4 regions of the Paenibacillus sp. FSL L8-0436 genome follow, and region 4 is predicted to be linked to each of the others. Evidence: riboswitches for the same ligand, from Rfam matches in the RefSeq annotation. Region 4 holds a riboswitch; each other region holds the start of a gene.
The links. A riboswitch is a leader RNA that binds a small molecule or an ion and turns the genes downstream of it on or off. The one in region 4 is predicted to bind thiamine pyrophosphate.

Region 1 (3,211 bases), 2.7 Mb from region 4:
TGAGGAGAGACGGAACAGCGCGGTAAGAACAGCCAGCAGCAATCCAAGCGCAAAGGAAACAAGCGCCAGCGGAAGGGTATAAGCCACCCCCGCTTTAAACAGGGGCAGCAGTGAATCCATGAAAATCCCAATTTTCCGGTCATCCATCGTTCAGACATCCTTTTTGGACACTCGGCTGCATCTTCGCGCCAGCTCCATTTGTTATTTGGACACATCCGCCCCAAAGTACTTCTCCGAAATTTTCAGATAGGTTCCATCGCTCTTCATTTCAGCCAGCGCATTGCTGACAGCATTAACCAGCTCTTCGTTTCCTTTGAGGAAAACTGCCGCACTTTGCGACCCCTCGGCCGTTTCATCCACCTGTTTGATCTTTGCATCTGGTTTTTGCTTCTTTAAGTCGAGATAGGACAAGCCGTCATTTACGGTCGCATCAATCCGGCCGGAGGTCAGCAGGTCTATGGCCTGGCTGAAGCCATCCACAGCGACGATCTCCGCACCGTTCTCCCGGGCGATATCGGACAGGTTGCTGGTCAGCGATTGACCTGCCTTCTTGCCTTTAAGATCCGCGAAGGCTGTAATATCCTGGTTATCCTCGCGCACGATCAGCACTCCCTTAGAGACGATATACGGCTCAGAGAAATCATATTTCACCTTGCGTTCATCCGTAATCGAAACCTCGTTGAATATCGTATCAAAACGTTTGGCATCCATGCCGGCAAACAGGCCATCCCATTGGGTTTCCACAAATTCGGGTTCCACTCCCAGCCGTTTCGTAATCTCCTTGGCAATCTCCACATCAAAACCGGTAAGTTTGCCCTCTGCATCATGAAAAGTAAACGGAGCATATGTCCCTTCCGTACCAATACGCAGCTTGCCACTCGCTTTAACAGCTTCCAGTGAGTTCTGCCCGGCCGGAGCCGCCGCTCCTTCTGTGGGCGCGGCAGTAGCCGCAGGCGCTGTATTGTTATTATTGCCGCATGCCCCGGCCGGCAGCAGAGTTAGCAGCAGCAGGATAGTCAGGCTAAGCTTCTTCATCACATGAACCCCTTTCAAAATCCCTCTATTTTTCACTGCATGGACACTTGCTTATCTTGCCCAAAAGCACCGCTGCTTCATCAAGTTTTTTGCATCTTCAGTCCGGATCTCTACTTAATACCAGCCGAAACGGTACGGCTCCAGCAAAGAGGCGATTTCCGCCGGTATGATCACGCTGTTCATAACCGGACTGCAGCAATGTGAGCGACTGCTTCTCTTTACAAACTGCCGGGATATGGTATATTAATTAGCAATTGCAAATTCAATATTGACCTGTTATTTCACTAGGGGAGTCGGCCGACTGAGACGGAGCTTTAAGCTCCGGACCCTTGGAACCTGATCTGGATCATACCAGCGGAGGGAAGTGGAGCAGAATTGTTCAGCGGAGCCGCACTAAGCTAACTGACTGTGACGTTCAGACCCATTTATTTCCTCCGGAAATGAATGGGTCTTTCTTGTGTTTGCTGTTGCCGCCGGTCAGGCAAGTATCGTCAAACAAACTACGCCCTCAGGAGGTTTCCACATTCCAATATGCTCACTATAACCAACCTGACTTATTCGTTTGCAGCGACTAGGAATCCGGTATTCTCCGGTCTTTCAATGACCGTCCGCCAAGGCGAATTCATTTCCGTTGTTGGAGCCAGCGGCTGCGGGAAAAGCACACTGTTCAAAATCATTGCCGGCCTGCTAGAGCCGTCCGGCGGTGAAATAACCGTACATGGACGCTGCTCTCCTTCGATACGCTCGCGGCTTGGACAGATCGCTTATATGCCGCAGCAGGACCTGTTGCTGCCTTGGAGGACCGTGCTGGACAATTGCCTGCTTCCCTGGGAGGTGAAGCAGGACTCTAGCCGGCACGAGGCACTCGCCCGGATCCGCGGAATGCTGGACCGCTTTGGCCTTTCCGGCAAGGAAAATGCTTATCCGCAGGAGCTGTCCGGCGGGATGCGCCAGCGGGCCGCCCTGCTGCGCACACTAGCTGCAGGCAACGAACTGCTGCTGCTTGACGAGCCGTTTGGAGCGCTGGACGCGATCACCAAGCGGGAGATGCACCGCTGGCTGCTGGAGCTGTGGGGCGGGCTGGATAAGTCCGTTCTGTTCATCACTCATGATCTTGAAGAAGCGCTGCTGCTCAGCGACCGGATTTATTTGATGACCGGCGGCTCTGGTGGGCTGCAGGAGCTGCTCGTCACTTTGCCGAGACCCAGACATTACAAAATGAATTATGAACCGCAGTTTGTTGCCCTGCGGGAGGATTTGGAGCGTAGATTGCATGAGAGCTCTATGGTATAAGAAACAGCTGCGGACTTATGGCCCCTTTCTACTGCTTGTGGTGCTGCTTATTGCGGCATGGGAGATCACAGCACTGCTGAACATGATCCCTTCATTTATTCTCCCGGCGCCAAGTGCAATCTGGACAGCGCTGATTGAAAAGCGGGGGCTGCTGTTCGGAGAGCATTTGCCCGCCACGTTGCAGGAGACACTGATCGGGTTTGCCCTCTCGGTTGTCTGCGGAACACTGCTGGGTATCGGCATGCATATGTTCGCTCCGCTCGCCAAAGCACTTTATCCCATGCTGATTATCAGCCAGACCATTCCGCTGATTGCGCTCTCACCTATTTTTATTATGTGGTTCGGCTATACCCTGTGGGGCAAGGTTGCTGTCGTCTTTCTGACTGCCTTTTTCCCGGTTGTGGTAGCCGTCTATGACGGCCTGCGGCAAAACGGCAGCCTGTACAGAGACCTGCTTCTGACGCTTGGGGCAAACCGCTGGCAGATATTGCGCAAGACGCAGATTCCGCTGGCGCTGCCCTCCTTTTTCTCCGGACTTAAGCTTTCTATCGTCTACTGTGTGATCGGAGCGACGATCGGGGAATGGCTGGGCGGCAGCCGGGGGCTTGGTTATTTCAGCCGGCGGATGGCCGGCAATCTGCAAAGTGCAGAAATGTTCGCCGCCGTATTGCTGCTGTCCGCTTTGGGTGTAGCCTTGTTTCTCAGTATCGCTGTGCTCGAAAAACTCATTTTGCAGAAAAGAGGATTTTACCGATGACCCATCCTGAGCTGTATCGCAATCCTTCCACACATAAGAAATCACACCGCCTTATTCCATACTTATTGTTGTTATGCCTGCTTACCCTCTTAAGCGGCTGCGTCAGCGCAAAAGACCCGGATACCT
Region 2 (3,211 bases), 1.9 Mb from region 4:
GAAAGTGAAATGAATCCGCTGCCGGAATTCGAGACCTCAGCCTATAAGGCGGCGGGCAAGCTGCTGGGCAAGGCGGCTCTGATTACAGGAGGAGACAGCGGTATTGGCCGGGCGGTTGCCGTTCATTTTGCCAAGGAGGGTGCGGATGTCGTTATTTCCTACCTCAATGAGCATTCCGATGCCGAAGAGACTAAACGCCAGGTGGAGCAAGAGGGGCGGAAGTGCATTCTGATTGCCGGCGATATCGGCGTGGAGGCGTTCTGCCAGGATCTGATCAATAAGACGGTGGAAGGACTCGGCAAGCTGGACATCCTGATTAATAATGCGGCCGAGCAGCATCCGCAGGAGAAGATTGAGGATATTACCTCCGAGCAGCTGGAACGGACGTTCCGCACGAATATTTTTTCGATGTTCTATTTGACCAAGGCAGCCATGCCTCACCTGAAAAAAGGGTCCACGATCATCAACACGACTTCGATCACAGCCTACCGGGGCAGCCCGCAGCTGCTGGACTATTCGTCCACCAAAGGGGCGATTCTCAGCTTTACCCGTTCGCTGTCGATGAATCTGGCGGACAAAGGCATCCGGGTCAATGCCGTAGCGCCGGGACCGATTTGGACACCGCTTATTCCGTCGACCTTTGACGCGAAGAAAGTCAGTGAATTCGGCGGCACGCAGCCAATGAAACGCCCGGGACAACCGGAGGAGCTCGCTCCGGCCTACGTGTATCTGGCTTCTGACGATTCATCTTATGTAAGCGGACAGGTAATGCATGTGAACGGCGGCGAGGTCGTAAACGGCTAAATGCGGTTGCTGATTCCACTGCTATGAATAATTAGAGTCTGGAGCGGAACCTTGGGTTCCGCTCTTTTTGAAAATATAAGAATTTATAGGCTTCACGCTATAAATTATCCTTCTATTTCTCGCTGAAACGGATACCGTCCTTTTGAGGACGGCGAAGCCGTTTCCACTTGTGCAGGCCTCCTTTAAAGGATGGCTCTTCAAGGAATAATATGTTAGTATATGAAACGTTAAGCGTAATTGAATATGAATTTGTCACTAGGGGTGCCGCAAGGCTGAGACGAACATACCCGTTCGGACCCTTTGAACCTGATCTGGTTTATACCAGCGTAGGGAAGTGGAGAACGAATAACTGCAGCGGGCTGAATGGCCCGGTATTCCTGTATATATTCCAGACTGCCTCCTTTACGGGGGGCGGTCTTTTTTGTGTTTGCCGGTAATGCAAAAGAACAGGAGAAGGTGAACGTGTTGAAAGAGATACATTTGATCTCGGATGGAAGGCAGAATCCGGTGCAGTTTGTTCAGCTGGCTGCGGCTGTGCAATTCATAGTGGATTATATCCATCTCCGGGAAAAGGCAATGTCTGCGCGGGAGCTCATGGCTCTGATGGAGCAGCTGATTATAGCGGGGGTTCCGCCTGCCAAGCTGGTGATCAACGACCGGATAGACGTTGCTCTGGCCGCAGGGGCGGGCGGGGTCCAGTTGGCTTGGCACAGCCTGCCGCCTAATGCAGCGCGCAGTGTAGCACCGGACCTGCGATTGGGAAGGTCGGTGCATTCCCCGGAGGAGGCGGCTGAATCCGGCCTGCAGGGAGCGGACTTCTGCCTGTTCGGGCATGTGTTTCCCTCGGCCTGCAAGCAGGGGCAGCGGGAACGCGGATTGCAGCAGCTGGCTGAGGCTGTCCGCTACAGCAGCATTCCGCTGATCGCCATAGGCGGAATTGAGCCGGGCAATGCCGGAAAGGTTCTGGCAACGGGTGCTGCCGGAATTGCCGTAATGTCCGGAATATGCAGTGCAGGAGATCCTGTGGCCGCCGCTACAGCCTACAGATCAGCAGTTCAGGCCGTACCTTAAGTCTGAAGCCATGAATAATGCTCCTGCACCAGTTAAAGGAGGTGAGCAAGCATGAATTTAATCGTGAATGGAAAAGGCGGGGCCTATGAAGAGGGCTGCCGGACTGTAGCTGATCTGCTAAGCCGGTCCGAGTGGACCGGGAGACTGGTTATCGTGGAGCTGAACGGTGAGATCGTCGGCAAGGAGGTTTACGGAGATACGCTGCTGAGTGAAGGTGACCGCGTAGAGCTGGTCCATTTTGTCGGCGGGGGCTAAAGTGCCGGTGCGTGTTGCCGGATGCAAGAAGCAAGAGGTAAATGGTATGAGGTAAGTGGCAAGTGGTAGGAAGCCAGAGGTAAGACGTAAGACGTAAGAAGCAAGAGTTAGAGGTAAGACGAAAGAGGAAAGACGTAAGACGTAAGACGCAAGAGTTAAAGGCAAGACGTAAGACATAAGACATAAGACATAAGACGTAAGACATAAGAGGTAAGATGAAAACTCGGCGTATCAGTAACAGAGGCTCCGCATTTTAGCGGGCCACTATCTCAGGAGGCGATTTTATGCAAGATCCTTTCGTTATCGGCGGAATCCCTTTATCCAGCAGGCTGTTTATCGGAACCGGGAAATACAGCCGCAATACCCTTATTCCCGAAGTGATTGCACGTTCGGGTTCTCAGGTCATTACGGTGGCTCTGCGCCGGGTTGATCCGGAGAGCAACGACAACATTGTTGCGCATATCCCCTCCCATATGACGTTGCTGCCCAATACCTCCGGCGCGCGCACAGCCGAAGAAGCGGTGCGTATTGCCAGACTGGCCAGGGCGGCAGGGCTGGGCAATTGGGTGAAGATCGAGGTCATTAATGATCAGAAATATTTGCTGCCCGATAATATGGAGACAGTTAAAGCTACGGAAATATTGGCTGCAGAGGGTTTCGTTGTACTGCCGTATATGAGTCCCGATCTTTCCACGGCTATCCGGCTCAAGGCAGCCGGAGCGGCCGCCGTTATGCCGCTGGGTGCGCCCATCGGCTCGAACCGCGGCCTGCAGACCAAGGAGCTGCTGCGGATTCTGATCGCAGAAGTGGATCTTCCGGTGATTGTTGACGCCGGTATTGGCAGACCTTCCGAGGCTGCTGAGGCAATGGAAATGGGCGCATCCGCCGTGCTGCTGAACACGGCAATTGCTACTGCGCATGATCCGCTTCTGATGGCGGAGGCATTCCGTGAGGCGGTAACCGCAGGGCGCAAGGCTTATCTGGCCGGACTGGGGCCGGTGGAGGAGGCGGCAACGGCCTCTTCGCCGCTGACCGGCTTTTTGTTCTAGCCAATGGAGAGAAGGAAGGGAGGAAGAGCATG
Region 3 (3,211 bases), 1.3 Mb from region 4:
ACCATTGCCGAGGGATTGTTAAGCATGGAGCAGTTAGTGGAAGGGAATAGCAGTATTTAACGAATTCTGATACATTTAGGAGGGATTTTATTGAAAACAATTTTTGTCACGGGTGCTTCATCCGGCATTGGGAGAGCTACAGTAAAACATTTTGCTGAAAGAGGATGGAACGTAGTAGCCACGATGCGTGCACCTGAAAAAGAAACTGAATTCATCACATTGGACAATGTGTTGGTGTTGCGGTTAGATGTTGAGAAAACAGATACCATCCAATCTGCATTAGCTGAAGCTGTCCAGCGGTTTGGTAAAATTGACGTTCTCCTGAACAATGCCGGATACGGGACAATGGGGCTTATAGAAGTAGCTACGGATGAGCAGATCCGAAGACAATTTGAAGTGAATGTTTTTGGTCTTATTAGTATGACTAAAGCCATGTTGCCACATTTTAGATCTAATCAGGAAGGGTTGCTAATCAATATCTCTTCAATGGGAGGGATCGTGACCTTTCCTACGATGTCTCTGTATCACTCCACTAAATTCGCGGTAGAAGGTTTTTCTGAATCCGTATCTTTTGAATTAGCATCACAAAACATCAAAGTAAAGCTGATTGAACCAGGAGCCATTAGCACGGACTTTGGCGGAAGATCGATGGAGTTCTTTTTTAATGATGACTTAACGGATTATAAATCATTCACTACTGCCTTTCTGGGTAAATTAGGGGAAATGGAAAAAGCTCCAGACTATGCTTCGGCACCAGAACTTGTAGCTGACACTATTTATCAAGCGGCCACAGACGGTACCAGCAAATTCCGTTATGTAGTGGGAGAAGATGCGAAAATGCTCATAAGTATGAAGAAAAATACGGTTGAGGAAGAGTATCTAAGTAATATAGCTCAGCATTTTTCATAAAAGAGGACATGTTTATCCAAAGCTCTATTAAGAGCACCGGTTGACAATTGCTGGATTTCTCTGTAACTTTAACATAACTAAATAAGAAACCACTAGGGGAGCCTGAATAGGCTGAGACGGGAAAAATGCATTCCTGGACCCTTGAACCTGATCTGGATTATACCAGCGTAGGAAAGTGGAGCCGGACTTTTATTTCATTGTTGGCGTTAGCCTTATATGGATTTTTGAGCCGCTCCATGTGGAGCGGCTTTTTTGCGCGTTTTCTTATTTACTCAAACCTTAAGGAGGAAATAAGATGCTGAATCAAGAGAAGAAACATGAGGTTGATCTGTGTGCTTTTCCGGGAAGTCACAAGGTGTATGTGGAGGGCTCACGGCCTGATATTCAAGTTCCGATGCGCGAGATTACATTAAGCCGAACCTCGGGTACGGCCGGAGAAGCGGAGAATGCTCCTGTCCGTGTCTATGATACAAGCGGGCCTTATACTAACGATGAAGCCTATAGCGATATCCGCAAGGGGTTAACGCCTCACAGGCTTCAGTGGATCACGGAGCGGGGAGATGCCGAATCTTATGAGGGAAGAGCGGTTAAGCCGGAGGATAACGGGAATCTCACAGAGAAGCCGGCGGCAGAGGTGTTTCCGGGCTTGCAACGTCGTCCCTTGAGAGCCAGAGAGGGCCGCAATGTCAGCCAGCTGCATTATGCCCGCAGAGGCCTGATTACGTCGGAGATGGAATTTATCGCAGTCCGGGAAAATGTAACTCCTGAGTTTGTTAGAGAGGAAGTAGCCTGCGGCCGTGCGATCATTCCAGCGAATATTAACCATCCGGAGAGTGAGCCGATGATTATCGGGCGGAATTTTCTGGTAAAGATCAATGCTAATATCGGGAATTCGGCGGTGTCCTCTTCCATTGATGAAGAAGTAGAGAAGATGAGATGGGCTACCCGCTGGGGAGCGGATAACATCATGGATTTGTCGACGGGTAAAAATATTCACACCACCCGTGAATGGATTATCCGCAATTCTCCGGTGCCTATCGGGACAGTGCCAATCTATCAGGCTTTGGAAAAGGTAAACGGCAAGGCCGAGGATTTAACTTGGGAGGTATACCGGGACACCCTGATCGAGCAGGCGGAGCAGGGAGTGGATTATTTCACCATTCACGCCGGGGTACTGCTGCGTTACATCCCATTAACGGCCAAAAGAATGACGGGCATCGTCTCCAGAGGGGGTTCGATTATGGCGGCCTGGTGCCTGGCCCATCATCAGGAGAACTTTCTTTATACACATTTCGAGGATATTTGTGAAATCATGAAGGCTTATGATGTGGCGTTCTCTTTGGGTGACGGGCTGCGTCCAGGCTCCATTGCCGATGCTAATGATGAAGCCCAGTTTGCCGAGCTGGAGACGTTGGGTGAATTAACCTCGCTTGCCTGGAAGCATGATGTTCAGGTGATGGTGGAAGGCCCGGGCCATGTACCGATGCATCTGATCAAAGAGAATATGGATAAACAGCTTGAGCTTTGCCATGGCGCTCCTTTTTACACACTGGGACCACTGACTACGGATATTGCACCCGGCTATGACCATATCACCTCGGCTATTGGAGCGGCGATGATCGGCTGGTTCGGCACGGCGATGTTGTGTTATGTTACCCCGAAGGAGCATCTAGGATTGCCTAATAAAAATGATGTGCGGGAAGGCGTCATCACCTATAAAATTGCCGCCCATGCAGCCGACTTGGCCAAAGGACACAAGGGCGCGCAGGATCGGGATAACGCACTCTCCAAAGCGCGCTTCGAGTTCCGTTGGCGGGACCAGTTCCATTTGTCGCTCGACCCGGAACGGGCGCTGGAATATCATGATGAGACCCTTCCGGCGGAAGGGGCCAAAACGGCTCATTTCTGCTCCATGTGTGGACCCAAGTTCTGCAGTATGCGCATTTCTCATGGTATCCGCGATACGGCGAGGGTGCAGGAGGGACAAGAAGAACCGGAGCAAGCGATGATTACCGCAGGGATGCGGGATAAAGCAGAAGAGTTTAAGGAAGGCGGAGGTCTGATCTATAAATAAACCGTCGGTCCGGGACTGCCGCTAATCGCCCTCCCCCTCTCAATTGACAGTCTCCGGGCGTATACCTATAATGTAAATCAGATTATGAAAGCTGTTTCATTTCTGGTGGATAAGTTTGTTTCGGTGAGATGGAACCCCTTAATCAAGCGGGTTTCATTTTGTTTTTTCAGTGTATTTTTGTTCGCAAAAAGGAGAAGCCATGGACACAACGTTCTGCAAAATATTGGT
Region 4 (3,211 bases):
CCGCGAGACGGCCAGTGAATTGATCGGCTGCGTGCAGCAGATGGGCGAACCGGACCGCAGTCTGTTTCTGCGCAGATATTTCCTTTATGAGAGCCTTGATCAGCTTGCGCAAACCTTCAGTCTCAGTAAAAAGGCAGTCGAAAGCCGCTTATACCGTTGCCGGACGCTGCTCAAGCAGGCGTTAGGCCTGTCTGAGAGTCAGGGAAAGGAGGCGCAACATGGCCAAAGACATGAAAATTGAGGAACAGCGCCTGTTTGGGATGATTGATTCTATGGGCTTCAGCGATGCAGAGCTTGCCTTAAGTGTTCTGCCGGAGGTTGACCAAGGTCTGTATCTGGCAGACGAAGAGGAGGCAGCTTCGCTCGCCCGCGTCAAAGCACGTACACTTGCCCGTCTGGAGCCCGAAGCCGCTGTCCACACCTTCCGTTCCTTCGCCCGGAGATCCCGGAGGCGGAATATCTTCGCGGCCGCAGCGGCAGTAATACTCATCGCTGCCGGTATGCTCGCTTTCTCTCCTGAGGTACAGGCCGGGTTAAGAAAGGCGCTGAGTTTCCTTCCTGGCTTCGGCACCGTTGTGGAGAACAGCCCCGGTGACCGGATCTATGTACTGAGCAAACCCTATGACATTGCTGTGGGGGACGGAAGTCTGACCGTGGATGCCGTTCTCCTGCAAGAGCTTGGCGGGAGCATTACGCTTCGCGGCCGGAAAGTCCCTGAAGTCAGCGAATTTGAGGCAGATATCGGCGGCAACCGCTATACTTTCACCTCTTATATGCGTTCGTCCTCGGAGGGAGAGTGGTACGGCAGCTACAGTTCAACTCAAGCGGTGCAACTGAAGAAGGATAATCTTCTAACCCTGCATCTGGGCGGCACAACCGTTGGTCCGTTACAGCTTAACGCTCCGAAGACAGCTGAGGAGCTCGGGGAACTCGGCGCAAGCGATATACAGCAGGATGTGCGGATTACTGCTTTTCCGGTGGACCTTGGCGGCGGGCTTGTCCGTGTCCAGTTATTGCCCACTCTGACGGCGGAATCCGGGCTGACTGTCCATTCTTACGGACTGGAGCCGCTGGTGCCTGGATCAGGTCTCTATATAGAGAACGCGGCAGGAGAAAAGGCGGCACTGGAGCAGCCTGAATCCATGTCCTATCCTTCCGACCTCCGGTTTCGTGAGACTGCCGGGGCGGGCGCTTGGCCTTATACGGTCTTCATTCCTTATATTGAAGTTTCAGATCGTGACGCCGTATCTGCAGAAATAGAGATTCCGCTGCCTGAGATCGGCCAGGAGAAAAGGCTCCACACACGCGCGGAAATCGCGGGCTTTCCGGTAGAGTTCACCCGCATTGAACGTACCGGCGAGACGGCTGCCAGCGTCGATGTGAATGTGAATTTCAATGCCGCTAAGCTGCGGACGCTGAAGTATTTCCTTATTCGCTATCCGGGGCAGGCGGACAACAGCTCGTTCTCTTGGGTGAATACGGACCAGACCTACGGCGTGATGAAGACCCTCCATTTAGAAGCAAAACCCAGGGAGGATAAGCTGCGGTTTAGGCTGTCCGAGCCGCATTTTCTGCTCAAAGGGCCCTGGCGCCTGCCGCTGAAGCTTGATAGCTAAGCAGAGTTGCTACTGGACAACTATGGAGCGGGCGTCTATAATACACCGTAAGAACACAGCAATACCTATAACTTCATAGTACCAGGGGTGCTGGAATTGGCCGGCTGAGATTGTATCCCACAAGATACTGACCCTTATACCTGATCTGGATAATGCCAGCGTAGGAATCGTCAATCGCTTACGGCCGTTTATGGCCCAAGCACAACCTTGCGCAAGTAACTGGTGTCCCGATTCTCGGGGCGCCTTTTTTGTATGGGACTATTCAGAATTTGGAAGACTAGGGTTGCTGGAAGGAGAGAAGAAGAGAAATGGGAGTCACAAAAGTATTAAAGCTCAGCCTCACCTGCATGCTGGTCTTTGCCATTGCCGGATGCGGCAATAGCAATGGGAACTCTGGCGGGAATGCGGCAGAGACTGCCGGGAACAGCACTACTGCTCCTGAAACCACTGCCGGGGCAGCAACGGACGCTCCTAAGGAGCTGACCAAGGTCAAGGTCGCGCTGGACTGGACGCCGAATACAAATCATACCGGGCTTTATGCGGCAAAAGAGCTGGGCTATTACGAAGAGGAAGGGCTGGATGTTGAAATCGTGCAGCCGGGCGCTGCCGGGTCCGACACGATGGTTACCTCGGGCGAAGCCGCTTTTGGCATCAGTGCTCAAGAGGCGCTGACGCTGGCCCGCCTGCAGAAGGTGCCGCTCGTGTCCATCGCCGCTATCATTCAGCATAATACCTCCGGGTTCGCTGCACCGAAAGACCGCAATATTAAGACACCGAAGGATTTCGAAGGCAAAACCTACGGTGGCTGGGGTTCCCCTGCCGAAGAAGCGGCCATGAAAGCCATTATGGACCCCGAAGGCGGAGATGTGAAAAAGGTGAAGCTGGTGAACATCGGTGAAGCGGACTTCTTCACCGCCGTGAAACGCGACATTGATTTTGCCTGGATCTTCTATGCCTGGACCGGGATTGAAGCGGAGGTGCGCGGAGAACCGCTCGACATGCTCTACCTCAAGGATTATGCCCCCCAGCTCGATTACTACACGCCGGTCCTGACTACGAGCGAGAAGGAAATTGCCGAACATCCGGAGCTGGTGAAGGCTTTCCTTAAGGCTACCTCGAAAGGTTATCAATACGCCATTGATCAGCCGGAGGAAGCCGCAGCCATTCTATCCAAAGCTGTTCCCGAGCTGGATCCCAAGCTGGTCCTGGCCAGCCAGAAATGGCTCAGCCCGAAATACAAGGATGATGCCGTCCGCTGGGGCGAGCAGAAGAGCGAGGTCTGGCAGGATTACGCCGACTGGATGTATGGCCTGAAGCTGCTCGATCAGCCGCTGGATGTTCCAAGCACATTTACGAATGAATTTTTGCCAGCTAACTGATTAAGGATGAAACCATTTAAACTGAGAGGATTGATATATTGTGGCCAATACATTGCTAAGCATTCAGGTAATTCCCAAAACTCCGAACAACGAGGATTCGATTCCTTACGTGGACAAAGCGATCGAAGTGATTCAGAAATCCGGTGTAAAACATCAGGTGAACCCGCTGGAGACCACGATGGAGGGCGAAATCACCGAGCTGCTTGAGGTTGTGCG

Region 1: another riboswitch for thiamine pyrophosphate. It lies ahead of NSS79_RS14425 (ABC transporter ATP-binding protein); the one in region 4 lies ahead of NSS79_RS02090 (ABC transporter substrate-binding protein).
Region 2: another riboswitch for thiamine pyrophosphate. It lies ahead of NSS79_RS10245 (thiamine phosphate synthase); the one in region 4 lies ahead of NSS79_RS02090 (ABC transporter substrate-binding protein).
Region 3: another riboswitch for thiamine pyrophosphate. It lies ahead of thiC (phosphomethylpyrimidine synthase ThiC); the one in region 4 lies ahead of NSS79_RS02090 (ABC transporter substrate-binding protein).

Annotation. Positions count from the first base shown of each region.
Region 1 covers NZ_CP151955.1:3,151,133-3,154,343, reverse strand. The annotation lists gene NSS79_RS14435 (amino acid ABC transporter permease) at 1-147, opposite strand, end outside; gene NSS79_RS14430 (amino acid ABC transporter substrate-binding protein) at 202-1,035, opposite strand; TPP riboswitch at 1,312-1,415, shown strand; gene NSS79_RS14425 (ABC transporter ATP-binding protein) at 1,567-2,328, shown strand; gene NSS79_RS14420 (ABC transporter permease) at 2,309-3,085, shown strand; gene NSS79_RS14415 (ABC transporter substrate-binding protein) at 3,082-3,211, shown strand, end outside.
Region 2 covers NZ_CP151955.1:2,301,258-2,304,468, forward strand. The annotation lists gene NSS79_RS10240 (SDR family oxidoreductase) at 1-804, shown strand, start outside; TPP riboswitch at 1,052-1,154, shown strand; gene NSS79_RS10245 (thiamine phosphate synthase) at 1,267-1,875, shown strand; gene thiS (sulfur carrier protein ThiS) at 1,927-2,130, shown strand; gene NSS79_RS10255 (thiazole synthase) at 2,415-3,179, shown strand; gene thiH (2-iminoacetate synthase ThiH) at 3,209-3,211, shown strand, end outside.
Region 3 covers NZ_CP151955.1:6,557,014-6,560,224, reverse strand. The annotation lists gene NSS79_RS30265 (PadR family transcriptional regulator) at 1-60, shown strand, start outside; gene NSS79_RS30260 (SDR family oxidoreductase) at 91-909, shown strand; TPP riboswitch at 994-1,100, shown strand; gene thiC (phosphomethylpyrimidine synthase ThiC) at 1,205-2,983, shown strand; gene NSS79_RS30250 (response regulator transcription factor) at 3,183-3,211, shown strand, end outside.
Region 4 covers NZ_CP151955.1:442,451-445,661, reverse strand. The annotation lists gene NSS79_RS02100 (sigma-70 family RNA polymerase sigma factor) at 1-241, shown strand, start outside; gene NSS79_RS02095 (hypothetical protein) at 219-1,616, shown strand; TPP riboswitch at 1,690-1,800, shown strand; gene NSS79_RS02090 (ABC transporter substrate-binding protein) at 1,925-2,995, shown strand; gene NSS79_RS02085 (thiamine-binding protein) at 3,036-3,211, shown strand, end outside.